3 regions of the Streptomyces sp. NBC_00989 genome follow, and region 1 is predicted to be linked to each of the others. Evidence: predicted binding sites of a transcription regulator. Region 1 holds the regulator's gene; each other region holds the start of a gene.
What was found. Region 1 encodes HrcA, which represses chaperone genes, less so after heat shock. Its sites were predicted from a motif close to TTNGCACTCNGNNNNNCNGAGTGCNAA; they were not measured.
Positions count from the first base shown of each region.

Region 1 (9,519 bases):
CCGTCGGGCGAGATGCGGGGGTGGGTCACTGGCACGTTCTCGGCGCTGACCCGCCAGGCCCGGCCGCCGCCGTCGGGGGACGCCAGCCACACGTCGTCCTCGGCGGTGAAGGCGACCAACTCGCCGTGCAGGTGCGGGAAGCGGAGATAGGCCTGGGCTGCGGACGCTGAGGGCTGAGTCACCTGATCAGCGTATGCAGCTACGGCCTGCGACGACAGCGGTTTGGATCACTTGCCCGCCAGGGAAGGGCGGTCACTTGCCCTCCACCGGCCAGCAGGTCGGGTCGCCCTTGCACCAGATCGTCTTCGTCACCGTGACCGTGACGGTCGGGCCCGGGCCGTAGGTGAGACTCGGGTTCGGATTGGACACGGACGACGGCGTCGCCGCGTTGCAGTCGCCGAGCCCGGTGACGTGGAAGACCTGCTTGCCGGCGACCTTGCCCACGAGGTCACCGCGGACACACGCGCCGTCGACGGCCCGGGTGACCTTGCCGGTGACGGTGATGTCCCGGTTGTCGTTGGTCTGCCCCTGGCAGTCGACGCTGACGACCGTGGTCTCGGTCGGCGAGGGCGTCTTCCCGGGCGTGTAGGCCTTGTCGTTGCTGCCGTAGCTGCCCGTGCAGGTCAGCCAGCGCACGCTCACGTGGTCCCGCTTGAGCTCCGCGGTGGCCGTCTTGTCGGTCGTGTACGCGACGGTCGCCGAGCTGAGATCACCGGGCTGGCACGCGACGGCCCCGCCCACGGTCACCATCGCGAGCCCCGCCACAGCGGCCACCCGCCGCCCGCGCGGCCGACGCCAGTTCCGTCTCAACACCCCCATGGACGGCAGCCTGCCACCGTCGGAGCGCACACGGAAGAGCGCATACGGCCACGCGTGCGCCGGGGGCGCGGTCACCGGCGCACGATCCGTCAGCCCCGGAGCAGCAGCCACTCCTGAAGCTCCACCACATTGCCCTCGGGGTCCTTGAGATGGGCGACCCGCATGCGGTCCGTCATCGGCGCGGGCCCGTGCAGCAGCTCCGCGCCCCGGGCGGTGATCTGCTCGCAGTACTCGTCCAGAGCGTCCACGCGCAGGACCACGAGCGAGCGGTGCCCGGTCGCCAAGTCCCCCAGTTCACCGAGGACTTGGGCCATCATCGCCCGGTCCTGCAACGCGATCCCGGCGGACCCCTTGGCGGGGCTGAACTTCTCGTACGGTCCCTCGGCCGCCCCCGACTGGGGCTTCAGGCCGAGGACTTCGGCGTAGAAGCGGTAGCAGGCGGCGAAGTCGGTGACGAGCAGCCGTACTTGAGCGAGTTCCACGGTGATCCCCCCTGGTTCAGGACCAGCGTCCGGTACGGCCCAGGAGCAGGGCGCTCGCCGCGGTCCCGGCGGTCGAAGTACGCAGCACGCTACGCCCGAGCCGGTAGGCCTTCGCCCCCGCCTCCTCGAAGAGCGCCAACTCCTCGGGGGAGACGCCTCCTTCGGGGCCCACGACCAGCACGATCTCGCCCTCGGCGGGGAGTTCGGCGGTGGCCAGCGGCGCGCTGCCGTAGTCGCGGTCCTCGTGGAGGACGGCGGCGAAGTCGGCTTTGGCCAGAAGTGCCGCAACCTGTTTGCTCGTTGCCGCGTCCGCGACCTCCGGGAAGCGCAGCCGACGGGACTGCTTGCCGGCCTCGCGTGCGGTGGCGCGCCACTTGGCGAGGGCCTTCAGACCCCGGTCGCCCTTCCACTGTGTGATGCAACGGGCGGCCGCCCAGGGGACGATCGCGTCGACGCCGGTCTCGGTCATCGTCTCGACGGCCAGCTCGCCGCGGTCGCCCTTGGGGAGGGCCTGGACGACGGTGATACGGGGGGTGGGCTCGGACTCGACGGGGAAATCGTGGAGTTCGACGATCAGCCGGTCCTTGCCCTCGGCCCTGAGGACCACCCCGGCGGCGCCCCGGCCCTGCCCGTCCGTGAGCACGACGTCCTCGCCGGGCTGGAGCCGCCGTACGGAGACGGCGTGCCGTCCCTCGGGGCCGTCCACCTCGGCGACGGAGCCGGGGCCCACGCCCTGGAGGGACTCGACGACGAACACCGGCGCGGTCATCGGAGGTCGCCTCCGGTGGACAACGCTGTCCGGGCGGAGGCGAGTTCGGCGACCAGGACCTCGACCAGTTGGCCGGCGGGCAGCTCGCGGGCCATGCGGTGGCCCTGTCCGGCCCACAGGGCCATGCCCTGCGGGTCGCCGGACGCGGCGGCCTTCTTGCGGAGCGGGGAGGTCAGGTGGTGGATCTCCGGGTACGCGGCGGGGGCGTACGGGCCGTGCTCGCGCATGAAGCGGTTGACCAGGCCGCGCGCCGGGCGGCCGGAGAACGCGCGGGTCAACTCGGTACGCGTGAACAGGGGGTTGGTGAGCGCCTGCTTGTGGAGCGCGTGGGCGCCGGACTCCGGCGCGGCCACGAACGCCGTGCCGAGCTGGGCCGCGCTCGCGCCCGCCGCGAGGGCCGCGGCGATCTGGCTGCCGCGCATCAGACCGCCGGCGGCGACGATCGGGAGGCTCACGGTCTCGCGGATCTGGGCGACGAGGGAGAGCAGGCCGACGCCTGCGCCGTCGTTCTCCGGGAGGTCGCGGTGGGTGCCCTGGTGGCCGCCTGCCTCGACGCCCTGCGCGATCACCGCGTCGGCGCCGGCCCGCTCGACGGCGAGGGCCTCCTCGACGGTGGTGACGGTGACGAGGGTGAAGGTGCCGGCCCGGCGCAGCGAGTCCAGCACCTCCGGCGTCGGGATGCCGAAGTGGAAGGAGGCCACCGGCACCGGGTTGTCGAGCAGGACGGACAGCTTGGCGTCGTAGCCGTCCTCGCGGCCGCTGTCCGGGTCGCCGAGTTCCGTGTCGTACCAGGTGGCCTCGCCGGCCAGCTGGTGGGCGTAGACGTCGACGGCGGCCTTGTCCGCGTACTCCGGCTGCGGCATGAAGAGGTTCACGCCGAAGGGGCGGCCGGTCAGGCTCCGCAGCTGCTTGATCTCCTGGTACATGCCGTCGGCCGTTTTGTACCCGGCGGCGAGGAATCCCAGCCCGCCGGCCTCGGACACGGCGGCCGCGAGACGCGGGACGGAGACACCGCCCGCCATCGGGGCCTGCACGATCGGATGAGGGAAGAGATCGGTCAGTGCGGAGGACATGACGGCATGTTGTCACGTCCTCCGAACAAGTCCGAATCCGGCCTTGGCGCTGGCACATGCCATTACTTTCAGCCGGTCCGGCCATGGAGGACGGGGCCGTTGAGACGAAGAGAGGGTCCGGGGGCGGCAGCCCCCGGACCCTCTCAGCGACCGTTGAAAGCGTCCTTGAGGCGCGAGAACAGCCCCTGCTGACCCGGCTGGAACGTCCCCATGGGGCGCTCCTCGCCGCGCAGCTTGGCCAGTTCGCGGAGCAGACGTTCCTGCTCCACGTCCAGCTTGGTCGGGGTGGTGACCTCGACGTGCACGATGAGGTCGCCCCGGCCGCCGCCGCGCAGATGCGTGATGCCGCGGGTGTGCAGCGGGATCGACTGGCCGGACTGGGTGCCCGGGCGGATGTCGACCTCCTCCATGCCGTCCAGCGTCTCCAGCGGCACCTTCGTGCCCAGGGACGCGGCCGTCATGGGGAGCGTGACCGTGCAGTGCAGGTCGTCGCCGCGGCGCTGGAACATCGCGTGCGGCAACTCGTGGATCTCGACGTACAGGTCACCGGCGGGGCCGCCGCCGGGGCCGACCTCGCCCTCGCCCGCGAGCTGGATCCGCGTGCCGTTGTCCACGCCCGCCGGGATCTTGACGGTGAGCGTGCGCCGCGAGCGGACGCGGCCGTCGCCGGCGCACTCCGGGCACGGCGTCGGCACGACCGTGCCGAAGCCCTGGCACTGCGGGCAGGGGCGGGACGTCATGACCTGGCCCAGGAAGGACCGGGTCACCTGCGAGACCTCACCGCGACCGCGACACATGTCACAGGTCTGCGCGGAGGTGCCGGGGGCCGCGCCCTCGCCGTTGCAGGTGTTGCAGACGACGGCCGTGTCGACCTGGATGTCCTTCGTGGTGCCGAAGGCCGCCTCGTCGAGCTCGATCTCCAGCCGGATCATGGCGTCCTGGCCGCGGCGGGTGCGCGAGCGCGGTCCGCGCTGCGACGCCGTGCCGAAGAACGCGTCCATGATGTCCGAGAAGTTCCCGAAGCCACCGGCCCCGAAGCCCGCGCCCGCGCCGCCCGCCTGCGAGAGGGGGTCGCCGCCGAGGTCGTAGACCTGCTTCTTCTGCGGGTCCGAGAGCACCTCGTAAGCGGCGTTGATCTCCTTGAACCGCTCCTGGGTCTTCGGGTCCGGATTCACGTCCGGGTGCAGCTCGCGCGCGAGCCTACGGAAGGCCTTCTTGATCTCATCCTGCGACGCGTCGCGACGCACGCCGAGAACGGCGTAGTAGTCCGTGGCCACTTAGGACTCCGCCAGGATCTGTCCGACGTACCGTGCCACTGCGCGTACCGCTCCCATCGTTCCCGGGTAATCCATGCGGGTCGGTCCGACCACGCCGAGCTTGGCGACTGCCTCGCCGCCCGAACCGTAACCGACCGACACCACGGAAGTGGAGTTGAGTCCCTCGTAGGCGTTCTCGTGACCGATCCGTACGGTCATGCCCGAATCCCCCGCCTCACCAAGCAACTTGAGGAGGACGACCTGCTCCTCCAGAGCTTCCAGGATGGGGCGGATGGTGAGGGGAAAGTCATGTCCGAAGCGGGTGAGATTGGCGGTGCCGCCGATCATCAGCCGCTCCTCGGTCTCCTCGACGAGGGTCTCCAGGAGGGTGGAGAGCACCGTCGCGACCGTGCCGCGGTCCTCGTTCTCGAAGGCCTCCGGCAGGTCCTGCACGAGCTGCGGTACGTCCGCGAAGCGGCGGGCCGCGATCCGGCTGTTGAGCCGCGCGCGTAGATCCGCGAGCGAGCTCTCCCCGAAGGGCGCCGGGCAGTCGACCATGCGCTGCTCGACCCGCCCGGTGTCGGTGATCAGCACGAGCATCACGCGCGCGGGGGCCAGCGACAGCAGCTCCACGTGCCGGACGGTCGAGCGGGTCAGCGAGGGGTACTGCACGACGGCGACCTGCCGGGTGAGCTGCGCGAGCAGCCGGACCGTACGGCCCACGACGTCGTCGAGGTCCACGGCACCGTCGAGGAAGTTCTGGATCGCCTTGCGCTCGGGGCCGGTCATCGGCTTGACGCCGGCGAGCTTGTCGACGAACAGCCGGTAGCCCTTGTCGGTCGGGATGCGCCCGGCACTGGTGTGCGGCTGGGCGATGTAGCCCTCGTCCTCCAGGGCGGCCATGTCGTTGCGCACGGTCGCCGGGGAGACGCCGAGGCTGTGCCGCTCGGTGAGCGCCTTGGACCCGACCGGCTCCTCGGTGCCGACGTAGTCCTGGACGATGGCGCGCAGCACCTGAAGCCTGCGTTCGCTGAGCATCGCGCACACCTCCAGTTCTGGTCGCCGTTTTGTTGCCGGGCTGCCCTTTCCTGGCACTCTGTGCGCGTGAGTGCCAGCGTTCCCCGGCCCAGTGTACGGCCGTGAGGTACACCCCGGGCAAGGCCGGTCCTGCGATGCCATGCCCTGAGTGCCGTCACCGTTAGCGTCGCCGTATGACGGTGACTTGGGAAGAGGCGGGGTGGGAGCGGCTGGCCGCCGGGGTGGGGCGGTGCCGGCTCCCTGGCTGGGACTGCACGGTCGGGCTGGTGATCGGCGGGGACTCGGCGCTGTTGATCGACGCGGGGTCGAGCCTGGCGGAGGGCGCACGGTTGCGCGGGCAGGCGCAGGCGCTGGCCGGGCGCCGTGTGCCGCTTCTCGCGCTCACCCACCTCCATTTCGACCATGTCTTCGGGGCGGCGGTGTTCGCGGGGGCGACGGTTTTCGTGGGCGGGGGCGCGAGCGGGGTGTTCGAGCGCGGGGGCGAGGAGCTGCTGGCCGACGCTGTGCGCAACGGGCTGGACCCGCGGGCGGCGGAGAACGCGGCGGACGTCTTCGTGCACCCCCGCGAATGCGTGTACGTGTGGGGTCAGGGTCGGATGCGGCTGGAACTGGACGGCGGCCCGGAGGTGCTGCTGGTGCACAGCCGGGGACACACCGACCACGATCTCGCGGTCATGGTGCCGGGCGACCCGCCGGTCGTGTTCTGCGGCGACCTGGTCGAGGAGTCCGGCGAACCGCAGGCGGGCCCCGACGCCGTACCGGGTCTCTGGCCGGCCGCCCTGGACCGCCTCCTCGAACTGGGCGGGGAGGACGCGGTGTACGTGCCCGGTCACGGAGCGGTGGTGGACGCGGGGTTCGTGCGGGCCCAACGGGACGCGTTGGCAACGCGTTTCGGCGTGTCGTGACGGTGGTCGGCCCGGTTCTCCTATCGTCATCCGAATGCGCCAGTACTCCGCCGACCTGACCCCGCCGTGGAAGAAGCCCAAGCCGGCCCCCGAGGTCCCCGCGGAGGCGGGCCTGGTGGTCGAGGAGCCGGGCACCGGTTTCTGCGGCGCGGTGATCCGCTGCGAGGCCGGCACGGTCACCCTGGAGGACCGCTTCGGCAAGCACCGGGTGTTCCCGATGGAGCCGAGCGGCTTCCTCCTGGAGGGCAGGGTGGTGACCCTGGTCAGGCCCGTGTCGAGTCCGCTACGGCCCACGCGTACGGCGTCCGGTTCGGTGGCAGTCCCCGGCGCACGCGCGCGCGTGGCTCGCGCCGGGCGGATCTACGTCGAGGGCCGGCACGACGCCGAACTCGTCGAGCGGGTGTGGGGCGACGACCTGCGCATCGAGGGCGTGGTGGTCGAGTACCTGGAGGGCGTCGACGATCTGCCGGCCATCGTGGAGGAGTTCGCCCCGGGCCCGGACGCGCGGTTGGGCATCCTGGTCGACCACCTGCTCCCCGGCACCAAGGAGTGGCGCATCGCCCAGTCGGTCACGAGTGAGCACGCGCTGGTCGTGGGCCACCCGTACATCGACATCTGGGAGGCCGTGAAACCGTCCTCCGTGGGCATCGCCGCGTGGCCCCGCGTCCCGCACGGGCAGGACTGGAAGACGGGGGTGTGCCGGGCGTTGGGTTGGCCGGAAAACACCGGTGCGGTGTGGCAGGCGATTCTGGCCAGGGTGGGGTCTTACCGGGATCTGGAGCCGGAACTGCTGGGGCGGGTGGAGGAGTTGATCGACTTCGTCACGGCACCCGAAGACAGCTGACGGACACCGACGAGTGCTGACGGGTCGATCCGGTCAGTCCACCAGGTCCCGCACCACCGCGTCCGCCAGCAGCCGCCCCCGCAGGGTGAGCACGGCGCTCCCCTCCTCGTACGGCCCCGCCTCCAGCAGCCCCTCCCCCAGCGCCCGGCGCGAAGCCGCGAGCCCCTCCGGACGGAGCAGGTCAAGCGGGGCGCCCTCGCGGAGTCGTAGCTCCAGGAGGATGCGTTCCACCCGGCGGTCCTCCTCGGAGAGGATCTCCCGGCCCGCGCCCGGTGAGCGGCCTGCCGCCAGCGCCCCCGCGTACGCCCCCGGGTGCTTCACGTTCCACCACCGCACCCCGCCCACGTGCGAGTGCGCTCCGGGGCCCGCGCCCCACCAGTCGGCGCCGCGCCAGTAGAGCTCGTTGTGGAGACAACGGCCGGAATTCGACGTCGCCCAGTTCGAGACCTCGTACCAGTCGAAGCCCGCCGCCGACATCACCTCGTCGGCGATCAGATAGCGGTCGGCGTGGACGTCGTCGTCCGTCATCGGGACCTCGCCGCGGCGGATGCGGCGGGCGAGCTGGGTGCCCTCCTCGACGATCAGGGCGTACGCGCTGATGTGGTCGGGGCCCGCGCCGAGGGCGGAGTCGAGGGAAGCGCGCCAGTCGTCGTCGGTCTCGCCGGGGGTGCCGTAGATCAGGTCGAGGTTGACGTGCTCGAAGCCGGCCGCGCGGGCCTCCGCGACGCAGGCCTCGGGGCGGCCGGGGGTGTGGGTGCGGTCGAGGACTTTCAGTACGTGTTGTTTCGCGCTCTGCATGCCGAAGGAGACGCGGTTGAAGCCGCCGTCGCGGAGGGCGGCGAGGTAGGCGGGGTCCACCGACTCCGGGTTCGCCTCCGTGGTGATCTCCGCGTCCGGTGCCAGGCCGAACTCGTCGCGGATCGCGCCCAGCATCCGTACGAGATCGCCCGCCGCCAGCAGCGTGGGGGTGCCGCCGCCGACGAAGACCGTGCGGACCGGGCGTGGGTCGTCGCCGAGGACCTTGCGGGCCAGGCGGACCTCGTCGATCAGGGTGTCCGCGTAGTTGTCGCGGGAGGCCAGCACTCCGCCCGTGCCGCGCAGCTCGGTCGCCGTGTAGGTGTTGAAGTCGCAGTAGCCGCAGCGGGTCGCGCAGTACGGGACGTGCAGATAGAACCCGAGGGGGCGGTCGGCGGCCCCGGCGAGCGCCGGTGCGGGCAGGGCGCCGTCGTCGGGGACGGGATCGCCGTCGGGGAGTGCGGAAGGCATGTCCTCCATTGTCCAGCACCGGTGCGGCTGACCGCTCCGCCTATTCCGCCTGGAGCACCAGCAGCGCCATGTCGTCCTCCGGGGGACGGCCGCCGAACTCGTGCACCAGGCGTTTGATGCGCTCCGCGATCAGCTCGGCGCTCAGTCCCGCGCATCCGGCGAGCGCGGTCGCCAGCCCGTCGCCGTCGTCGAACTGGACCGGGCCGGAGCGCCGCTCGGTCACCCCGTCCGTGACGCACAACAGGCTGTCGCCGGGCCGCAGTTCGAAGGTCTCGCTGGTGTACGTCGCGTCCTCGACGACCCCGAGGAGGGTCTGCGGGCGGGCTGCCGTACCGACGCTGCCGTCCGGTCCGAGGAGCAGTGGCAGCGGGTGTCCGGCGGAGGCGAGGGTGCAGCGGACGCCGCCGTCGAAGGGGACCAGCTCGCCGTAGAGGAGGGAGAGGAAGCGGGGGCCGTCGCCGACCGGGCCCGGCATGCCGCCCGCCGCCACGAGCGCGTGGGCGGCCGCGTCGGCGGCCTCGGTGGCGTCGTCGAGGAGGAGCTGGTTGAGGCGGTCGAGGACGTCGGCGACGCCGTAGCCCTCGCGGGCGAGGAGCCGTAGCCAGGGGCGGGCCAGTCCGATCACCACGGCGGCCTCGGGGCCCTTACCCTGGACGTCGCCGAGGGCGAAGCACCAGCGCCCGTCGCCGGCCGGGAAGAGGTCGTAGAAGTCGCCGCTGGGGCCGCCCTTGTCGCAGGGTTCGTAGACGAGGGCGCTGTGCAGACCGGGGATCTCGGCGACGGCGCCGGGCAGCAGGCCGCGCTGGAGGACGCGGCTGATGGTGGCCTGGCGGGCGTACTGGCGGGCCGCGCCGATCGCGAGCGCGACGCGGCGGCTGAGGTCCTCGACCAGGCCGGTGACCTCGTCGGGGAAGCGCGGCAGCCCGGACCGTCCGATGACCAGCGTGCCGAGCGGCCGGCCGCCCGCGATCAGCCGGTACGCCAGCGCCGCGCCGTACGTCCCGTGCGGGCCGAGGGCGTCGGCGGGCCAGGGGTAGGACACGGGCCGCAGGGAGTCGGGCGGGCGG
Region 1 is NZ_CP108728.1:7,511,020-7,520,538, reverse strand. It holds gene OG714_RS33545 (S41 family peptidase) at 1-182, opposite strand, end outside; gene OG714_RS33540 (hypothetical protein) at 253-765, opposite strand; gene OG714_RS33535 (VOC family protein) at 909-1,301, opposite strand; gene OG714_RS33530 (16S rRNA (uracil(1498)-N(3))-methyltransferase) at 1,318-2,070, opposite strand; gene OG714_RS33525 (nitronate monooxygenase) at 2,067-3,143, opposite strand; gene dnaJ (molecular chaperone DnaJ) at 3,287-4,420, opposite strand; gene hrcA (heat-inducible transcriptional repressor HrcA) at 4,421-5,437, opposite strand; gene OG714_RS33510 (MBL fold metallo-hydrolase) at 5,611-6,342, shown strand; gene OG714_RS33505 (DUF3097 domain-containing protein) at 6,377-7,186, shown strand; gene hemW (radical SAM family heme chaperone HemW) at 7,220-8,452, opposite strand; gene OG714_RS33495 (SpoIIE family protein phosphatase) at 8,493-9,519, opposite strand, start outside.

Region 2 (9,519 bases), 1.1 Mb from region 1:
ACACAACCGCATACACAACTGAACACCGCTCATCCAGAGGGGCAGAGGGATACGGCCCGATGAAGCCCCGGCAACCCTCCAGCCGGTCTTGGCACGCAGCTACACGCTGACGTGGTGAGGCTCCCGGCTCGGGAAGGTGCCAAATCCGTCTCACGGCGAGATGCGTCGTGAGGAAGATGAGGAGAAAGGGCCTCCCCTCCATGGCTGCGCAGACTGTCGCAAGCACCACGAACTCCGCGAACACGGACACGACCGCCGCGGACATCGCCAACTCCGTAGACCTCGGCCCCGCCACCGCGCTGTCCTGCCGCGAGTGCGGACACCGCGTCCCGCTCGGCCCGGTCTTCGCCTGCGAGGAGTGTTTCGGCCCGCTGGAGATCGCCTACGACTTCTCGGCCTACGACACCGAAGAGCTCCGCAAGCGCATCGAAGCGGGCCCGGCGAACATCTGGCGTTACGCGCCCCTGCTGCCCGTCCCCGCCGACGTGGCCGACAAGCCGAACATCAACCCCGGCTGGACCAAGCTCGTCCAGGCCGACAACCTCGCCCGCGAACTGGGCGTCGACGCGGGCAAGTTGTTCGTCAAGGACGACTCCGGCAACCCGACGCACTCCTTCAAGGACCGCGTCGTCGCCCAGGCCATCGAAGCGGCTCGCGCCTTCGACTTCACCACCCTCTCCTGCTCCTCCACCGGCAACCTCGCCGGCGCCGTCGGTGCCGCCGCAGCCCGGGCCGGCTTCCGCTCCTGCGTGTTCATCCCGCACGACCTGGAGCAGGGCAAGGTCGTGATGGCCGCGATCTACGGCGGCGAGCTCGTCGGCATCGAGGGCAACTACGACGACGTGAACCGTTTCTGCTCCGAGCTGATCGGTGACCCGGCGGGTGAGGGCTGGGGGTTCGTCAACGTCAACCTGCGCCCGTACTACGCCGAGGGCTCCAAGACCCTCGCGTACGAGATCTGCGAGCAGCTCGGCTGGCGGCTTCCGGACCAGCTGGTCGTGCCCATCGCCTCCGGGTCGCAGCTCACGAAGATCGACAAGGGCCTCCAGGAGCTGATCAAGCTCGGGCTCGTCGAGGACAAGCCGTACAAGATCTTCGGCGCGCAGGCGGAGGGGTGTTCGCCGGTCTCCGTCGCCTACAAGGCCGGTCACGACGTCGTACGGCCGCAGAAGCCGAACACGATCGCGAAGTCCCTCGCCATCGGGAACCCGGCGGACGGTCCCTACGTGCTGGACATCGCCCGGCGGACCGGTGGGGCTGTCGAGGACGTCAACGACGAGCAGGTCGTCGACGCGATCAAGTTGCTTGCCCGGACCGAGGGGATCTTCGCGGAGACCGCGGGTGGGGTGACCGTCGGTGTGGCGAAGAAGCTGATCGAGAACGGGCTGCTGGATCCGACGCTGACCACGGTGGTTCTCAACACCGGTGATGGTCTGAAGACGCTGGACGCGGTGGCCGGTACGGGGCTCACCGCGACGATCCGGCCGAACCTTGAGTCGTTCAGGGAAGCTGGACTCGCGTCCTGAGAGTCGTTCTTTGACTGCGGGCCGGTGGGGGCCGGCCGCGCCCACGCGGCGGTAGCCGCAGATTCAACACAGCCCCGCGCCCCTGAGGGCATCACCTGACCGGAGGTCTCATCGTGAGCGTTAGCGTCCGCATCCCTACCATTCTCCGCACCTACACCGGCGGGCAGGCCGAAGTCACCGCCGAGGGCACGACCCTCGCCGAGGTCATCAGCGACCTTGAGAAGAACCACACCGGGATCTCCGCCCGCGTGCTCGACGATCAGGGCAAGCTGCGGCGGTTCGTCAACGTGTACGTGAACGATGACGACGTGCGGTTCGAGCAGGGGCTGGAGACGGCCACTCCGGACGGGGCCGGCGTCTCGATCATTCCGGCCGTCGCCGGCGGCTGATAATTACCCTCGGTAACGCCGATTACCAAGAGTTCATCGAATTGCCCCCTCCGTGAGAGAAGCGGAGGGGGCAATTCTGTAGGGTTGAGCGGGGTACAGTTGGGGAACCCGCTCCACTCCGCATGCCGGACGCATATGAGTACCGGCTCCGCGTGCGATGAGAAGTAGCCAAAGTGTGCAGGTCTTTTGCGCCTTATGTTCCCTTTATCGGGCCCGAGTTGCCCTGAAGTCGGACTAATTATCCGTAAATTCCCGACCGGTCCTGCCCTGAATTCTCGTCGGATTGACCTGTTGCAGACGGCAGTTGGGCGGATACATTCGGCCGCGGTCGACGCGTTCCGGCGCACGCCCCCAAACCTGTGGGGGGTGAGGTCTGACCCGGATCCGCGAAGTGCGGGTCCGTGCAAGGGCCAGTAATAGGGGAGTTAGGCATGGCTCAGGGCACCGTCAAATGGTTCAACGCGGAGAAGGGGTACGGCTTCATCGCGGTCGACGGTGGTGCGGATGTTTTCGTCCACTACAGCGCGATTCAGATGGACGGCTACCGCACCCTGGAAGAGGGTCAGCGGGTCGATTTCGAGATCTCGCAGGGTCAGAAGGGGCCGCAGGCGGACATGGTCCGGCTCGCGACCAGCTGAAGCACGCGCCGACGAACAGCAGCGACGTTCTTCGTTCCTCATCGAAGGGCTCGTACTCCTGGGGGGTCACCTCCTGGGGTACGGGCCCTTCGGCATGCCCGGAGCCGGAGGTCGGAGCCGGAGGTCGGAGCCGGAGGTCGGAGCGGGGCCGGCGAGGGGGCTGGAGTGGGTGCCAGAACCCGGGAGCCGCTTGCACTCGACCATGCCGAGTGCTAATCATTGGCGTTAGCACTCTGAAGGTGAGAGTGATAACGAAGGACCGGGTGGGTGAGGCCCGCAGGCCAGGTGGTGCAAGGAATCACAGGGCAGGCAGGCCGTCCGTCGCGGGCGCCAGCGCGGTCCGGAGCAATCCACCCCAGTCCGGGAGGACCACTTCACATGGCCAAGATCATCGCGTTCGACGAGGAGGCACGGCGCGGTCTCGAGCGCGGGATGAACCAGCTCGCCGACGCCGTCAAGGTCACCCTTGGCCCCAAGGGCCGCAACGTCGTCCTCGAGAAGAAGTGGGGCGCCCCCACGATCACCAACGATGGTGTTTCCATCGCCAAGGAGATCGAGCTCGAGGACCCGTACGAGAAGATCGGCGCCGAGCTGGTCAAGGAAGTCGCCAAGAAGACGGACGACGTCGCGGGCGACGGTACGACCACGGCGACCGTGCTCGCCCAGGCCCTCGTCAAGGAGGGTCTGCGCAACGTAGCCGCCGGCGCCAACCCGATGGCCCTCAAGCGCGGTATCGAGAAGGCCGTCGAGGCCGTCTCCGGTGCCCTGCTGGAGCAGGCCAAGGACGTGGAGACCAAGGAGCAGATCGCTTCCACGGCCTCCATCTCCGCCGCCGACACCCAGATCGGCGAGCTCATCGCCGAGGCGATGGACAAGGTCGGCAAGGAAGGCGTCATCACCGTCGAGGAGTCCCAGACCTTCGGGCTCGAGCTTGAGCTCACCGAGGGTATGCGCTTCGACAAGGGCTACATCTCGGCGTACTTCGCCACCGACATGGAGCGTATGGAGGCCGTCCTCGACGACCCGTACATCCTGATCGCCAACTCGAAGATCGCCAACGTCAAGGACCTGCTCCCGCTCCTGGAGAAGGTCATGCAGTCGGGCAAGCCGCTGCTGATCATCGCCGAGGACGTCGAGGGCGAGGCCCTGTCCACGCTGGTCGTCAACAAGATCCGCGGCACCTTCAAGTCCGTCGCCGTCAAGGCTCCGGGCTTCGGTGACCGTCGCAAGGCCATGCTCGGCGACATCGCCATCCTCACGGGCGGCGAGGTCATCTCCGAGGAGGTCGGCCTCAAGCTGGAGAACGCGACCGTGGATCTCCTCGGCCGCGCCCGCAAGGTCGTCATCACCAAGGACGAGACGACGATCGTCGACGGCTCGGGCTCGGCGGACCAGGTTGCCGGTCGCGTCAACCAGATCCGCGCCGAGATCGAGAACAGCGACTCGGACTACGACCGCGAGAAGCTCCAGGAGCGCCTCGCCAAGCTCGCGGGTGGCGTCGCCGTCATCAAGGCGGGCGCGGCCACCGAGGTCGAGCTCAAGGAGCGCAAGCACCGCATCGAGGACGCCGTTCGCAACGCGAAGGCGGCCGTCGAGGAGGGCATCGTCGCCGGTGGCGGCGTCGCGCTCATCCAGGCGGGCCACGTCTTCGAGAAGCTTGAGCTCGAGGGTGACGAGGCCACCGGTGCCGCGATCGTCAAGCTGGCCCTTGAGGCCCCGCTGAAGCAGATCGCCGTCAACGGTGGTCTCGAAGGCGGAGTCGTCGTCGAGAAGGTCCGCAACCTGCCCATCGGTCACGGCCTCAACGCCGCCACCGGTGAGTACGTGGACATGATCGCCGAGGGCATCATCGACCCGGCGAAGGTCACGCGCTCTGCCCTGCAGAACGCCGCGTCCATCGCCGCGCTGTTCCTCACCACCGAGGCCGTCATCGCCGACAAGCCCGAGAAGGCCGGTGCCGGCGCGGGCGCCGGCGGCGGCATGCCGGGCGGTGACATGGACTTCTGATCGACCTCTGGTTGATCAACGGTCTTACCGAGGGCGGTACTTCCTGTTCCGACAGGGGGTACCGCCCTCGGGCGTGTCCGGGATCACAGGGTGCGGCGCCGACCGGTCGGAATGAGGGGCTTGGCCGGGAGGTTGTTGTTGACGCATGATCGATGCATACGCACATACCACCTGGTACCTGATGTCCGGTACCTGATGGCTGATACCTGGTAATCCCGAGGAGCCCCCACTCGTGTCTACGACCGCCCCCGCCTCCCGAGCGGCCGAAATCCTCGCCCGCCCGATCACCCTCAACGGCCTGACCGTCCCGAACCGGATCGTCATGGCGCCGATGACCCGGCAGTTCTCGCCGGGCGGGGTGCCCGGCGAGGACGTGGTCGGGTACTACGCCCGCCGCGCCGCCGCGGGCGTAGGCCTCATCGTCACCGAGGGGACCTACGTCGGTCACGACTCGGCCGGGCAGAGCGACCGCGTCCCGCGTTTCCACGGCGAGGAGCAGCTCGCGGGCTGGGCGAAGGTCGCCGAGGGCGTGCACGCGGCGGGCGGCACGATCGTGCCGCAGCTGTGGCACATCGGCATGGTCCGCGAGCAGGGCCAGCCGCCGTACGCGGACGCCCCCGCGGTCGGCCCGTCCGGGCTGCGCATCGGCAGCGACGAGGTCACCGGTACGGCCATGACGCAGCGGGACCTGGACGACGTCATCGGCGCCTTCGCGGAGGCCGCGGCCGCCGCCGAGCGCATCGGCTTCGACGGCGTCGAACTGCACGGCGCGCACGGCTATCTCCTCGACCAGTTCCTGTACGCGGGCACCAACCGCCGTACGGACGCCTACGGCGGTGACGCGGTCGCCCGTACGAAGTTCGCGGCGGAGATCGTGGCCGCCGTACGCGAGACGGTCTCCCCGGAGTTCCCGATCATCTTCCGCTACTCGCAGTGGAAGCAGGACGTCTACGGCGCCCGTCTCGCCGAGAGCCCGGAGGAGCTGGAGGCCATCCTGACCCCGCTCGCGGCGGCCGGTGTCGACGTCTTCCACGCGTCCACCCGCCGTTACTGGCTCCCCGAGTTCGAGGACACCGGCTCCGACCTGAACCTCGCCGGCTGGACCAAGAAGCTCACCGGCAAGCAGACCATCACCGTCGGCTCGGTCGGCCTCGACGGCGACTTCCTCAAGGGGTTCCGGGGTGAGGGCGCTCCGGTCAAGGGCATCGACGACCTCCTCGACAGCCTGGAGCGGGACGAGTTCGACATGGTGGCGGTGGGCCGCGCGCTGCTCCAGGACCCGGAGTGGGCCGCGAAGGTGCTTGCGGGGCGGGTGGAGGAGCTGGCGCCCTATGACGCGGCGGCGCTGAAGTCGCTGAGCTGAGCGCTGAGTTGTGGGTGCGGGTCGGTGGGGGTGACCGTCCCTGGGGGCTGCGCCCCCAGACCCCCATCGGCCTGAACGGCCTCGTCCTCAGACGCCGGACGGGCTGAGTAATGCCGGCCTGAGTTTCAAGTTGCGGCCGACGGGCTGGATGACCCCGGCCGGGACTGGGTGATGGTGGCCAGGCGGAAACGATGCGTACCGTGCGTCGTATGACCTCTGTCCGTGTCGCCACCTCCACCGATCTCGACGCCATCGTCACCACCTTCACCAGCGCCTTCTTCCACGATCCGGTCTGGGGGCCCGCCTTCCCCGACGAACGGCGGCGGGCCGAGCAGGCGGCCGTGATGTGGCGGGTCTATGCCGGTTCCGCGCTGCGTTATCCGTGGACGCTGGTGACGCCGGAGGTGGAGGCCGCGGCGGTCTTCATCCCGCCGGGCGGGGTCGAGTTGACCGAGGAGGAGGCCGCCGGTCTTGAGGGGCGGCTGGCCGCGGTCACGGATGTGGGGACCGCTCGCGCGATCATGGTGGTGGGGGAGCAGTTCGAGGCGGTGCATCCCACTGAGCCGTTCTTCTACCTCACGATCCTCGGCGCGCACGCCGACCACCGGGGTAAGGGCCTGGGCATGGGTCTGGTGGCGGAGGGGCTTGCCCGGATCGACGCGCTCGGCGCCCCGGTCTACCTGGAGTCGACCAACCCGGCCAACAACAAGCGGTACGAGAGCGTCGGCTTCGTGGCGCGCGACGAGATCGTCACCGCCGGCGGCCAGGTGGTCACGACGATGTGGCGGTCGCCGGCCACGCGGTGAGCCGTGGCTCCTGGCGTGTAGCTCTTCGTGTGTGGCTCTTCGTGTGTGGCTCTTGGTGGGGGTCCCAACTCGGGCTAGCGTGCCGGAACATGAGGATTCTGCACTTGTCCGACACCCATCTGGAACGCGCCGACGCCCCCAACCGCCATGGCATCAACGCGACCGACTCCCTGCGGCTGATGCTCGCCGAACTGCGGCACCAGCGTGGGGTGGACGCGATCGTCGTCACCGGGGACCTCGCCAACGACGGGGCGGTGGAGGCGTATACGGCCGTACGGGAGCTGGTCGGAGGCTTCGCGCGGAGGATGGGCGGTGTGCCGGTCTTCTACACGACCGGGAACCATGACGAACGCGAGGCGTTCGGGAAGGTGTTGGGGAGCGGGCACCTGGCCGCCGACGGCACGGATCGGGTCGTGTCCGCCGTGTTTCCCGTGGAGTTCGCGTGCGCGGCCGTGAGCGACGTGGGCGGATACAGGTTCATCACGCTCGACTCACTGGTGCCGGGAAAGGTGTACGGGCGGCTGAGCGGGGCCCAACTGGACTGGTTGAAGGAGGAGTTGAGCACGCCGTTCGGGAACGGGACCGTGCTCGCCTTCCATCATCCGCCGATAGCCCTCGACGTGCCGACCCAACAGGCCTTCGGGCTGCGGAATCCCGGGGAGCTGGCGGACGCGATCCGGGGGAGTGACGTACGGGCCGTCCTCACCGGGCACTTCCACCTCCAGCTCTTCGGCTTCCTGGAGGCGACGCCGGTGTGGGTCACGCCGGGTGTCGTCAACCGGATCGACCTGACGACCGCGCCCGGCACGGAGCGGGCGGTGCGGGGCGCCTCGGCCTCGCGGGTCGAACTGGGCGGTGAGAGCGGGCCGTTGTTCCACACCTTCCACGCACGGGACCCACGGGCGCACGAGACGGTGTACCAACTGGACGCGGAACAGACCCGGTTGGTCATCGAGCGGGAGCGGGAGCCGGAACAGGAAGGGGAGCGGGAGCAGGAGCAGGAGCAGGAACAGCAGGGCGGCTAGCGGGACTTGAACCAGGCGGCCAGTAGGTGTTCCTCCACGGCCGCGGACCCCACGTCAGAGGTTCCCCAGCGGCTCGATCTCCACGTGTACCGGTGTGCCCCAGACCCGGAGCACCTCGTAGTCCGTGAACTCGTGCACGAGGCGGTACGCCATCGCCGGGCGGGAGCCGCGGCGTGCGGCGGCGATGTACAGCTCGGCCTCGTGGCGGTCGCGGCGCGGGGTGCCGCAGAGCTGCCAGGCCTGGCCGTTCCACAGCTCGGGGAGCCACCGCTGCTGGGCCTGCGGGCGGTCTTCGCGGACGCCGTAGCGGGACGGGGTGGTGTCGGTGGGCCGGGTCGCGGCCGGGCCGTTGAACTCGGAGCGGCGGGCCGTGCGGCGCCGGGTCTCGCAGAGCAGGCAGAGGTCGGGGGCGTCGGCGTCGACCGGGCCGTTGGGGTGTTCGGGGCAGCGGGTGGTGGGCGCGGCGCCGCTGACGCTGTCGTCCAGGAGGTCGAGGGCGCGTTTGAGGTCCGCCTTGACCTCGTGCAGGCGGCCGTCGGGGGTGTCGGAGTTGAGCGCCTCGCCGTGCTCGCCGATGAGACGGAGGGCACGGCCTAGGGCGGTCTGCTGGGCGTGGTTCATGGTCGCTCGGCGCCATCCTTGATCTGCGGGTGCTCGGCGGTGCGGTGCGGTGCGGTGGAGTGCGGTGGAGTGCGGTGCGGTGCGGGGGCATGGTGTCGACTCCCACGCTCCATGGTGCCTCCTCCATGGTGCCCGGGGCGGTGTCGGTCGATCGGAGGACGGTCACACACGCGCCCTTTCTCGTCCTTTCTCCCCGGCCCCGCCGCCCCGATTTCTGGACTTGCAAGTCCATTTTCATCGTCGCACAGTGGCACTCCACCGTGGAGAACCGACCGGACGACGGAGTGAACCGAACCATGTCGATGAGGCTTGTGGGCAAGACCGCGCTGGTGACCGGAGCGACCAGCAACATCGGGCGGGCCGTCGCGGAGGCGTTCGCCGCCGAGGGGGCGTACGTCGCCGTCTCGGGCCGTAGCGCCGAGCGCGGCAGGGAGGTCGTCGACGGGATCCGCGCGCGCGGCGGCCGTGCCGAGTTCGTACGGGCCGACCTGGACGGCACCGCCGCCGCCTCGCAGGCGCTGGCGCGGGAGGCGACGCGGGTGCTCGGCGGCCGTATCGACGTCCTCGTCAACAACGCCGGCATCTACCCCGGCGACCGCACCGCGGACACCGACGAGAAGACCTTCGACCAGGTCTACGCGGTCAATGTGAAGGCCCCGTTCTTCCTCACGGCGGCCGTCGCGCCCGCCATGGTGGAGGCCGGCGGCGGGGCGATCATCAACCTGGGGTCCTGGATCGCCCGCCTGGGCATTCCGATCGGCGCGCTCTACAGCTCCACCAAGGGAGCCATGGAGACGCTGACGCGGGCCTGGGCGGCGGAGTTCGGGCCGCAAGGGGTACGGGTGAACGCGATCTCCCCGGGGGTCGTGCTGGACACCGCGCCCGGCGATGCCGATGCCGGCGAGGCCCACGCCGGTGAGGCCCATCCCGCCGTGGTCATGATGAAGGGCACCCCCGCGGGCGGCCCGGGAACCCCCGACGCCGTCGCGAACGCCGCCGTGTATCTGGCCGGTGACGAGTCCGCCTTCGTGCACGGCATCGTGCTCGACGTGGACGGCGGCCGGACCGCTGTCGCCGTCATCGCGGGCTGAAGCGCGGGCTGAGAGGGTTCGCGGGGCGGGCGTTGCGGTGGGGGTCGAGCGGC
Region 2 is NZ_CP108728.1:6,370,107-6,379,625, forward strand. It holds SAM riboswitch class I at 27-183, shown strand; gene thrC (threonine synthase) at 201-1,526, shown strand; gene OG714_RS28310 (MoaD/ThiS family protein) at 1,640-1,915, shown strand; gene OG714_RS28315 (cold-shock protein) at 2,347-2,553, shown strand; gene groL (chaperonin GroEL) at 2,932-4,560, shown strand; gene OG714_RS28325 (NADH:flavin oxidoreductase) at 4,793-5,923, shown strand; gene OG714_RS28330 (GNAT family N-acetyltransferase) at 6,133-6,729, shown strand; gene OG714_RS28335 (metallophosphoesterase) at 6,819-7,754, shown strand; gene OG714_RS28340 (hypothetical protein) at 7,809-8,375, opposite strand; gene OG714_RS28345 (SDR family NAD(P)-dependent oxidoreductase) at 8,672-9,466, shown strand.
Region 2: a site for HrcA is predicted at 2,743-2,769, ahead of groL (chaperonin GroEL). Genes of this name have one in related genera too.

Region 3 (9,519 bases), 2.7 Mb from region 1:
CGCCCGCCGCAGCAGCCTCGTCGCCGAGGCGGCGGCCTACTGCGCGCGCCTGGCACAGGAGTTGGCGACCCTGCGCATCCTCGACATGTCCCGCCCCCTCCGCCTCGACCGCCTCTACGTCCAGGTCCGCGTCCAGGAACAGCAGCCGCTCCGCTTCGTCCGCGAGGAGGAACTCGCCGCCAGGGACGGTGGCCGGGACGCCACGCACCGGCAGGCCCCGCCCACCGACTCGGGTGCCTCCGCGCACACGTACGCACCGGTCGACGCCCTCCAGCGCTACCAGCGCATGGTCGTGGTCGGGGACCCCGGCGCCGGAAAGACCACCATGCTCCGCCACCTCGCGCTGCGCATGGCCCGCCAGTCGGAGGGCGAGTCACTGCCCGAACTCCCCGCGTACGTAGAGCTGTTCCGCTTCGTGGAGAGCGGCCACGACTCGCTGCTCGACTATCTCGCCGAGCACTGGGCCGACCAGTACGGCTTCACGGACGCGCGGGAGTACGTGGCGGAACGCCTGACCGACGGCACGGCGGCGCTGCTCCTCGACGGACTGGACGAAGTCCTGGGCGGGGAGAGCCCGGAGGAGGCCGCGAGCGCCTACAACCGGGTCACCGAGGAGATCGCGCGCCTGGCGACCCGCTTCCCGCGCGCCCTGATCGCGACGACCTGCCGCCGGCACGGCTGGCAGGGCGGACTCCCGCAGTTCCAGGTGCTGGAGGCACTGGACTTCGAGTGGCCGCAGATCGAGACGTTCGTCGCCAACTGGTTCGGCGACCGCGACCGCCGCCGCGGCGGCCTGGTCCGCGCCCTGACCGCCAACGCCCGCCTCCAGACCCTCGCCGCGAACCCCCTGCTCCTCAGCCTGATCGCCATCGTCTACGAGCGTGACCTGGAGCTGCCCGAGCGCCGCGCCGCCCTCTACCGCCGCTGCGTCGAGGTCCTGCTGCGCGAATGGGACGCCCACCGCAAGATCGCCCGCTACAGCCGCTTCACCACCGACCGCAAACAGGACCTCCTCAAACAACTCGCCTGGCACTACCACCAGCGCGGCCAGCGCTACTTCCCCGAGGAGGACCTCCTCGAACTGATCGCGGACTTCCTCCCGACGATCGACCTCCCCCGCGAGGACGCCCGCGCGATCCTCGACGAGATCGCGGCCCAGTACGGCCTCCTGAAGGCGCAGGCCCATGGGTGGTACGGCTTTCTGCACCTGACCTTGCAGGAGCACTTCGCGGCGACGGCTCTGCTGGAGCGGGGGGAGGAGGGGATCCGGTGGGCGGTGGAGTCGCGGTACGACCCGTGGTGGGAGGAGGTGATTCTGCTGCTCGCGGGATCACTTCCGGATGCGACGCCACTGCTGTTGGGGGTGCTGCAACTGCCGCCGGAGGAGGGCGAGTCGGACCTGCTCCAACTACCGCACGACGACCTGTTCCATACCGATCTGCTGCTCGCCGCGCGGTGTCTGACGGGGGCTCCGAGGGTCGCCGATGTCGGTCTGCGGCGACGGATCGTCGGGGCGGTGTGGGCGTTGCTGGAGACGACGGAGTACGAGGGGGAGCGGCAGCGGGCGGCGGAGGCGATCGTCGGGGTGGTGGGTTCGGAGGAGCAACTGACCGAGGTCATCGGCCGTATCGGCGACGAACGGCGGGGCGTCGCGGCGCGAGTCGCCTTGGTGGACGCCTTGGTCGCGCACGGTGGGCGGAACGTGGGGGAGCGGCTGCTCGGAGTGCTGGTACTCCGCTCCGAACATCCCGATCGGCTGCGGGAGCAGCTCGTCGATGCCGTCGGCCTTCTGCGCGTGGAGAGTGCCGTACCCATGCTGACGGCGGAACTGGCCGAGCTGCTGGGCCAGTTGCCGTCCTTGACGACGGGCTCTCACGACTACTATTCCCGGCTTGGCCTGATCCGTGCCGTCCTGTGGGCGCTGGGCGCGACAGGAGCGCCGGTCGGCATCTTCGTGCGCACCATCGACACCTACGGCGAGTCGGACTCCTTCGAGGACATCGTCGAGGGGATCGAGGACTGGTGGGCGGACGCGCGGGGTTCCGGTGTCCAGGAATGGCTTCTTGGGCTTCTTCTGCGGCCCAACGGCTGGTTCTACGAGCGCTGGAAACTGGCCACCGTGTATCTGGGCATGGCGGGCGATCCCGGAGCCGGAGTTCTCCTTGACGCCGTGCGGTCCAGGTCGACGCGGGACCATCAGAAGGTCTCCCTCATGATGGCTCTGGCGCAGTACACGGCCAAGGGGCACGGCTGGGCGTACCGTGACGCTCTCCTCGCTCTCGCCCGAGATGAGGACGTGATCTGGCAGGCCCGTTGGCTGGCCCTCGAATGCCTTGACCGCAGCCCGGGGAACATCGAAGAGATCCAGCCACTCATCGAAGCCCGGGACGTGCGCGTGTCCGTGGCCGCCGCCACCACCTCGGCCGCCTGGGGGACACCACTCGGACTCGACATCGTCCGGGACGCCATCCTGGACGGTGCCGTGCCCCACGATCTGAGGTACGAGGTGAGGCCGGGTCGGTCCCACTCCTGGCCGGGCAGGAACTCCCATCGCCTCGCCGAGGTCCTGTCCCCGTACGGCGACCTCGGTATCGCACAGGGTTTCTTCGACATGGACCTGGCATCCCCCGCAGCGGCCGACTACGCCCTCGGCTGGCTCAACGAACTGGCTCCCGAGGCGGGGGTGGATCTCTATCTACGGTTGGGCGGACAGGGGCATCCGGGCATCGGATCGCAGACCCCGACGCAGGTTCCGCACTCGCGGGCGCATGCGGTTCTTGAGTACACGCGTGGTGCCGGGATGTCGTCGGAGTACGAGGTCAAGAGCCTTCTGTCGGCCGCCGCCGCGGTCGCCGACGACGCCGAGTCGGTCGGCCTGTTGCTGTGGCACGTCCGCCAGTCGGACCGCGGGATCAGCCGCCACGCCTACGACCTCGCCCACACCGTGAGCCGCCGCGCCCGAGTCCGAGTCCTCCGCGACCACACCGTCGAGCCCCTCCCCTGATCGCCCGACCGTCAGACAGGCCGCCCGATCAACATGGTTGGCGCCCCGGCCACCCGAGTGAGAAACACCGTCGCCGAGTTGGGCCCCTGAGGCTTCACCTTCCGCCGCAACTCCTCCGGCTCGACGGCGGACCCCCGCTTCTTCACGGTGAGCACGCCCACCCCACGCTCCCGCAGCAACGCCTTCAACTTCTTGACACCGAAGGGGAGTTGATCGGTGATCTCGTAGGCGGAGGCGTACGCGGTCGGCCGTAGCTCATCCGCTGTCACATACGCGATGGTCTCGTCGATGAGCCCGCCCCCGACCTCCTCCGCGACCTCGGCGACGAGGTGGGCGCGGATGACGGCGCCGTCGGGTTCGTACAAGTACCGCCCCACGGAACGCACTTCAGGGTCGGGAAGCCCGCGCCCGTGCAGAACTCGCGGACCCGGCAGCAGAGTTGCCCGCACCGCCCCCGGCCGCACCCCCGCCCCGAACCACAGCACCGCCTCCTTCACGTCACCCCCGTCCGAGATCCACTCCGCCTCGGCCGTCGCCGGGATCGCCTCGTGCGGCACCCCGGGTGCGATCTTCAGCGCGGCGAGCGGGGCCGTCGTAGCGGCGCCGACGGCCCAGGACAACGGCGGTGAGTACGCCTCGGGATCGAAGATGCGTCCCCGGCCGCCGCGCCGCGCGGGATCGACGAACACGGCGTCGTACGCGGACGTGTCCACGTCGGTGACGTCCGCCTCGCGGACCTCGATCAGTTCGGCGAGTCCCAGCGCCTCCGCGTTCGCCCGCGCCACGGCCACCGTCAGCGGATCGCGGTCCACGGCGAGCACCCGCACCCCCGCCCGCGCCAGCGCGATCGCGTCGCCGCCGATTCCGCAGCAGAGGTCCGCGACGGAGGTCACGCCCAGGTCGAGCAGGCGGGCGGCGCGGTAGGCGGCGACGCTCGTGCGGGTCGACTGTTCGAAGCCGTTGGGGGTGAAGAACATCCGGCCGGCGTCCTCGGGCGTGAACTTCGCCGCTGCCGCGCGTTGCCGCAGCCGGGCCTGGCCGAGGGCCGCCGAGACGAGGTCGGCGGGGTGGTCGCGGCGGAGCCGGGTGGCGACGGCGAGTTCCTTGGCCGGGTCGGTGCCGCGGACCTCGTCGAGGAGGGCGCGGCCCTCGGGGGTGAGCAGGGCGGCGAAGGCGAGTACGGGATCGTTCACCGGGTCAGTGGGGTCGTTCACCGGGACATTGTGGGCCAGTCGGTGGACGGTGTGCCTCCGGTGGCGGTGTGTTGGCGGTGTCGCCGTGGGATCGGGGCCGGTGCCTGAAAAGATCCGACCCCATGCGAGTAGTCGTACAAAATGACATCAATCGGGCGCGCGGGGGCCGGGAGACCCAGGGAATCCAGGGGACCCGAGGGACCCGAGGGACTCAGGGGATCCAAGGGGCTCAGGGGACCCGAGAAATCCAAGGGGTCCGAGGGATCCGGGGCGATCGAGGTCGGACGACGGGAGTCGCCCGTGGCGCGCTCGCCGCCCTCGCGCTCGCCGCTCTCGTCTCCGGGTGCGGCCAGCCCGGCTCGGGCGCGGCCGTCCACCCGGCGCAGGGCGCGCAGCCGCTGCACGCGCCCCCGGCCCGCGCGCTGGACTCCTACGCGACCAAGTTGCGCGCCGCGTACGCCGCGCGGGTGGCCGCCGCGAAGCGCTGGGGGCTGGCGAAGGTGCCGCTCACGGCGCCGCCGGCCCCGGCGCACAAGCCGGAGATCACCGCGCGCAAGGGCTTCGAGGTGGACGACCAGGAGGAGTTGAACCTCCCCCCGGTCTTCACGACGATCCCCACGAAGCAGAAGATCGTCTTCCTCACCATCGACGACGGCGAGAACAAGGACCCCGCGTTCCTGCGGATGATGAGCGACCTGAAGATCCCGTACACGGCCTTCCTCAGCAACTACCTGGTGAAGGACGACTACGGCTACTTCCGGAAGATGCAGGCCCAGGGCCACACGATCAACAACCACACCCTCACGCACCCGTACCTGCCGGGCCTGTCGTACGCCGAGCAGAGGCGTGAGATCTGCGGCATGCAGGACATCATGAAGAAGCAGTTCGGCAAGGCCCCGACGGTCTTCCGGCCGCCGTTCGGCAACTACAACCACGACACCCTCGTCGCCGCGAAGTCCTGTGGCATCAAGTACGCCCCGATCTGGGACGAGGAGGTGTTCGTCGACCACTGGGAGTACCGCGAGTGGGACCGGGACCTGCACCCCGGGGACATCGTCCTGACGCACTTCCGGGGCCGTGACGAGTGGAAGGGCACGATGGTCGACGACATGCGCCGCTTCCTGGGCAAGGTCACGGCGGAGGGTTACGCGGTGGCCCGCCTGGAGGACTACCTGTGAGGCGGGCGGGCCGTGTGCGGGTACTGGTGGCCGTCGCGTCGGCGGCCGCTCTGCTGGTCCTCACCGGCTGCGCCCAGTCCGTCGACCCCATCGAACGGCTCGGCAAGAAGGCCGCCCAACGCGTCCACCCACACGGCCCGTCCCGCGAACAGCCGTACCGCCACTGGGGTTTGACGGCCCCCCTGGCCCCCGCCCCCAAACCCTCCCCCCGACCCGCCCCCCGCTCGGCGGGCCCGGGCCTCCCACCGGTCGTGGACCATGTCCGCACCCGCGACAGGGTCGTCTTCCTGACCTACGACGACTACGGCAGCACGGGCGCGGGAGGAGAGCGACGGAACCAAGGGGAGCAAGGTGAGCAACGGGAGCTGAGTGACCCGAGGTTGGCCGACATGGTCCGCGAACTACGGCTCCCGGTAACGGTGTTCCGCACCCCACCGGAGCGCGGCCACTTCGCCGGCCGCCCCTACGCCGCCCAACGCACCGAGATCTGCGGCCACCAGCCCCGCCCCAGGTCCCGCTTCCTCCGGCCCCTCTACGGCGCGTACGACACGACGACCCTCCGCGCCGCCGCCGACTGCGGAGTCTCCGCCCTGGTCCTGTGGCGAGCCTCCACGACGACCGGCCCCCTGACCTACGCCCGCGGCGACCACCGCCTCACCCCCGGCGACATCGTCCGCGTCGGCCCGGCCGACAGCACGGCCCGCCTGCTGCGGGGCATCCAGGGGCGGGGTCTGACGGTGGGGCGACTGGAGGACTATCTCTAGTCCGGCGCCAAGGAGGAATGAGGAATACCGCGGCGGTGAGGGCCACGCCAACTGACGCACGCAGCCAGGCCGTTGCCGCCCACAGGGGGCCATGAGCAGCGGCGCCGGGGAGGGGCGGGTGGGGGAACCGCGGGCGCTGCGGGATTTCGGGGAGGCGCAGGGCTGTGGGAAGGCGAGGGGGAGCGGGGCGGGGTGGGATGGGATGGGGAGACGCTAGGGGGCTTCTTGAGTACCGGTCGGGAAACTCGGGTTGTTGATTGGGTGTTCGGGGTGAGGGCGGAACCTCTTCGGTTCGGGGCGGCGAAATCCGCCGCTTGGTGTTCGGGTCCGGGATCGCGCTTCACCGGCGCGGGCGGGCGACTCCAGCTGTCGGCGTTCGACGACCGGGGTCGTGTCCTTCCAGCACCGGTCGACGAATCCAGCCGTCGGGCGTTCGCGGGTCGGGACCGCGCTGCTCCAGTGCAGCTCGGCAATTCGAACTGCCTGGCGTTCGAGAACTAGGCCGGCGCCCTTCGCAGCACCGGTCGGCAACTCAACCTGCCCGGTGTCCGAAGACGAGCCCCGCACCTTTCCAGCACAGGCCGCCAATCTCAGCCCGTCCGGCGTTTGAGGACGAAGCCGGGGGCCGATGGCGGGGGGCTGGGGGCGCAGCCCCCACGGACGGTGACGCCGAGACGCGCCCGCCAAGAGAGCGCGGGGTGACTTCGAAATTCGGCTCAAGCGCCGCGGGCATTGGCACTCCGCTTGACCGAGTGCTAATCGCAGTCATAGTCTCAGGTCTGGCACTCCCCCCTGGAGAGTGCCAATAGCGACGGGCAGGTCCGGCACCCGCGACGACGGATCCACCTGGTCGCCACCTCAGACAGTTAACCCCGTGAGATCTCCGAAGGGGGAGGTCGGATCGTGACGACCACCAGCTCCAAGGTTGCCATCAAGCCGCTTGAGGACCGCATTGTGGTCCAGCCGCTCGACGCCGAGCAGACCACGGCCTCTGGCCTGGTCATCCCGGACACGGCCAAGGAGAAGCCCCAGGAGGGCGTCGTCCTGGCCGTGGGCCCGGGCCGCTTCGAGAACGGCGAGCGTCTTCCGCTCGACGTGAAGACCGGCGACATCGTGCTGTACAGCAAGTACGGCGGCACCGAAGTGAAGTACAGCGGCGAGGAGTACCTCGTCCTCTCGGCCCGCGACGTGCTCGCGATCATCGAGAAGTAATTCGCTTCACGCACATTCAGTATGTGAGCTGCGCCCCTGGCCCCCGCGACCTTATGAAGCCGGGCGTCAGGGGCGTAGTTCGTTTCACCCACGTTTTCCGAGAGGGCTGAACCGCTCCCATGGCGAAGATCCTGAAGTTCGACGAGGACGCCCGTCGCGCCCTCGAGCGCGGCGTCAACAAGCTTGCCGACACGGTCAAGGTGACGATCGGCCCCAAGGGCCGCAACGTCGTCATCGACAAGAAGTTCGGCGCCCCCACCATCACCAACGACGGCGTCACCATCGCCCGCGAGGTCGAGCTCGACGACCCGTACGAGAACCTCGGTGCCCAGCTGGTGAAGGAGGTGGCGACCAAGACCAACGACATCGCGGGTGACGGCACCACCACCGCCACCGTGCTCGCCCAGGCGCTCGTCCGCGAGGGCCTGCGCAACGTCGCCGCGGGTGCCTCCCCGGCCGCCCTGAAGAAGGGCATCGACGCCGCCGTCAAGGCCATCTCCGACGAGCTGCTCGCCACCGCGCGGCCCATCGACGACAAGGCCGACATCGCCGCCGTGGCCGGTCTGTCCGCGCAGGACAGCCAGGTCGGCGAGCTCATCGCCGAGGCGATGGACAAGGTCGGCAAGGACGGTGTCATCACCGTCGAGGAGTCCAACACCTTCGGTCTGGAGCTGGACTTCACCGAGGGCATGGCCTTCGACAAGGGCTACCTGTCGCCGTACTTCGTGACGGACCAGGAGCGGATGGAAGCGGTCCTCGAGGACCCGTACATCCTCATCCACCAGGGCAAGATCAGCTCCATCCAGGACCTGCTGCCGCTGCTGGAGAAGGTCATCCAGGCCAACGCCTCCAAGCCGCTGCTGATCATCGCCGAGGACGTCGAGGGCGAGGCCCTGTCGACCCTGGTCGTGAACAAGATCCGCGGCACGTTCAACGCGGTCGCGGTCAAGGCCCCCGGCTTCGGCGACCGCCGCAAGGCGATGCTCGGCGACCTCGCCACCCTCACCGGCGGTCAGGTCATCGCCGAGGAGGTCGGCCTCAAGCTCGACCAGGTCGGCCTGGACGTGCTGGGCTCCGCCCGCCGCGTGACGGTCACCAAGGACGACACGACCGTCGTCGACGGTGCCGGCGACTCCTCCGAGGTCGCGGGCCGCGTCAACCAGATCAAGGCCGAGATCGAGAACACCGACTCCGACTGGGACCGCGAGAAGCTCCAGGAGCGCCTCGCGAAGCTGGCCGGCGGCGTGTGCGTGATCAAGGTCGGCGCCGCCACCGAGGTGGAGCTCAAGGAGAAGAAGCACCGTCTGGAGGACGCCATCTCCGCGACCCGCGCCGCGGTCGAGGAGGGCATCGTCTCCGGTGGTGGCTCCGCTCTGGTGCACGCCGCCAAGGTCCTCGAGGGCAACCTCGACAAGACCGGCGACGAGGCCACCGGTGTCGCCGTCGTACGCCGCGCGGTCGTCGAGCCGCTGCGCTGGATCGCCGAGAACGCGGGCCTCGAGGGCTACGTCATCACCGCCAAGGTCGCCGACCTGGAGCCCGGCCAGGGCTTCAACGCCGCGACCGGCGAGTACGGCGACCTGGTCAAGGCCGGCGTCATCGACCCGGTCAAGGTCACCCGTTCCGCCCTGGAGAACGCCGCCTCCATCGCCTCCCTGCTCCTCACGACCGAGACCCTGGTCGTCGAGAAGAAGGAAGAGGAGGAGCCGGCCGCCGCTGGTCACAGCCACGGCCACTCCCACTGACGCGAGTCGGTGAACCCGTAGTACGTGTACGTCGAAGGCCCGGCATCCCCCAGGGGGCGCCGGGCCTTCGCGTTCCGTCGAAACCTTCGTCACCGAGCCCGCCCCCACCGGGGCGGCTGCCGTCACTGCGGCCCGTACTTCCGCCCGGTCTTCGAGGTGACCCCGCCCAGCACCGCCTGCGGAGTGATCTTCACCAGGCCCATCAGTGCCTTGTAACGCGGGTCCGGGATCGACAGCGTCTTGCCGCGCGCCAGATCCGCGAGCGCCGCCGCGACCAGCTTGTCCGCGTCGAGCCACATCCAGTTCGGGATGTTGTCCGTACCCATCCCGGCCCGCTCGTGGAACTCGGTCCGCACGAAGCCGGGCGCCAGTGCCATCAGTCGTACGCCCGTACCCGCCAGGTCCTTGGCCGCGCCCTGCGTG
Region 3 is NZ_CP108728.1:4,857,427-4,866,945, reverse strand. It holds gene OG714_RS21040 (NACHT domain-containing protein) at 1-3,004, shown strand, start outside; gene OG714_RS21035 (THUMP-like domain-containing protein) at 3,016-4,218, opposite strand; gene OG714_RS21030 (polysaccharide deacetylase family protein) at 4,320-5,375, shown strand; gene OG714_RS21025 (hypothetical protein) at 5,390-6,139, shown strand; gene groES (co-chaperone GroES) at 7,043-7,351, shown strand; gene groL (chaperonin GroEL) at 7,471-9,096, shown strand; gene OG714_RS21010 (SDR family NAD(P)-dependent oxidoreductase) at 9,219-9,519, opposite strand, start outside.
Region 3: a site for HrcA is predicted at 6,872-6,898, ahead of groES (co-chaperone GroES). Genes of this name have one in related genera too.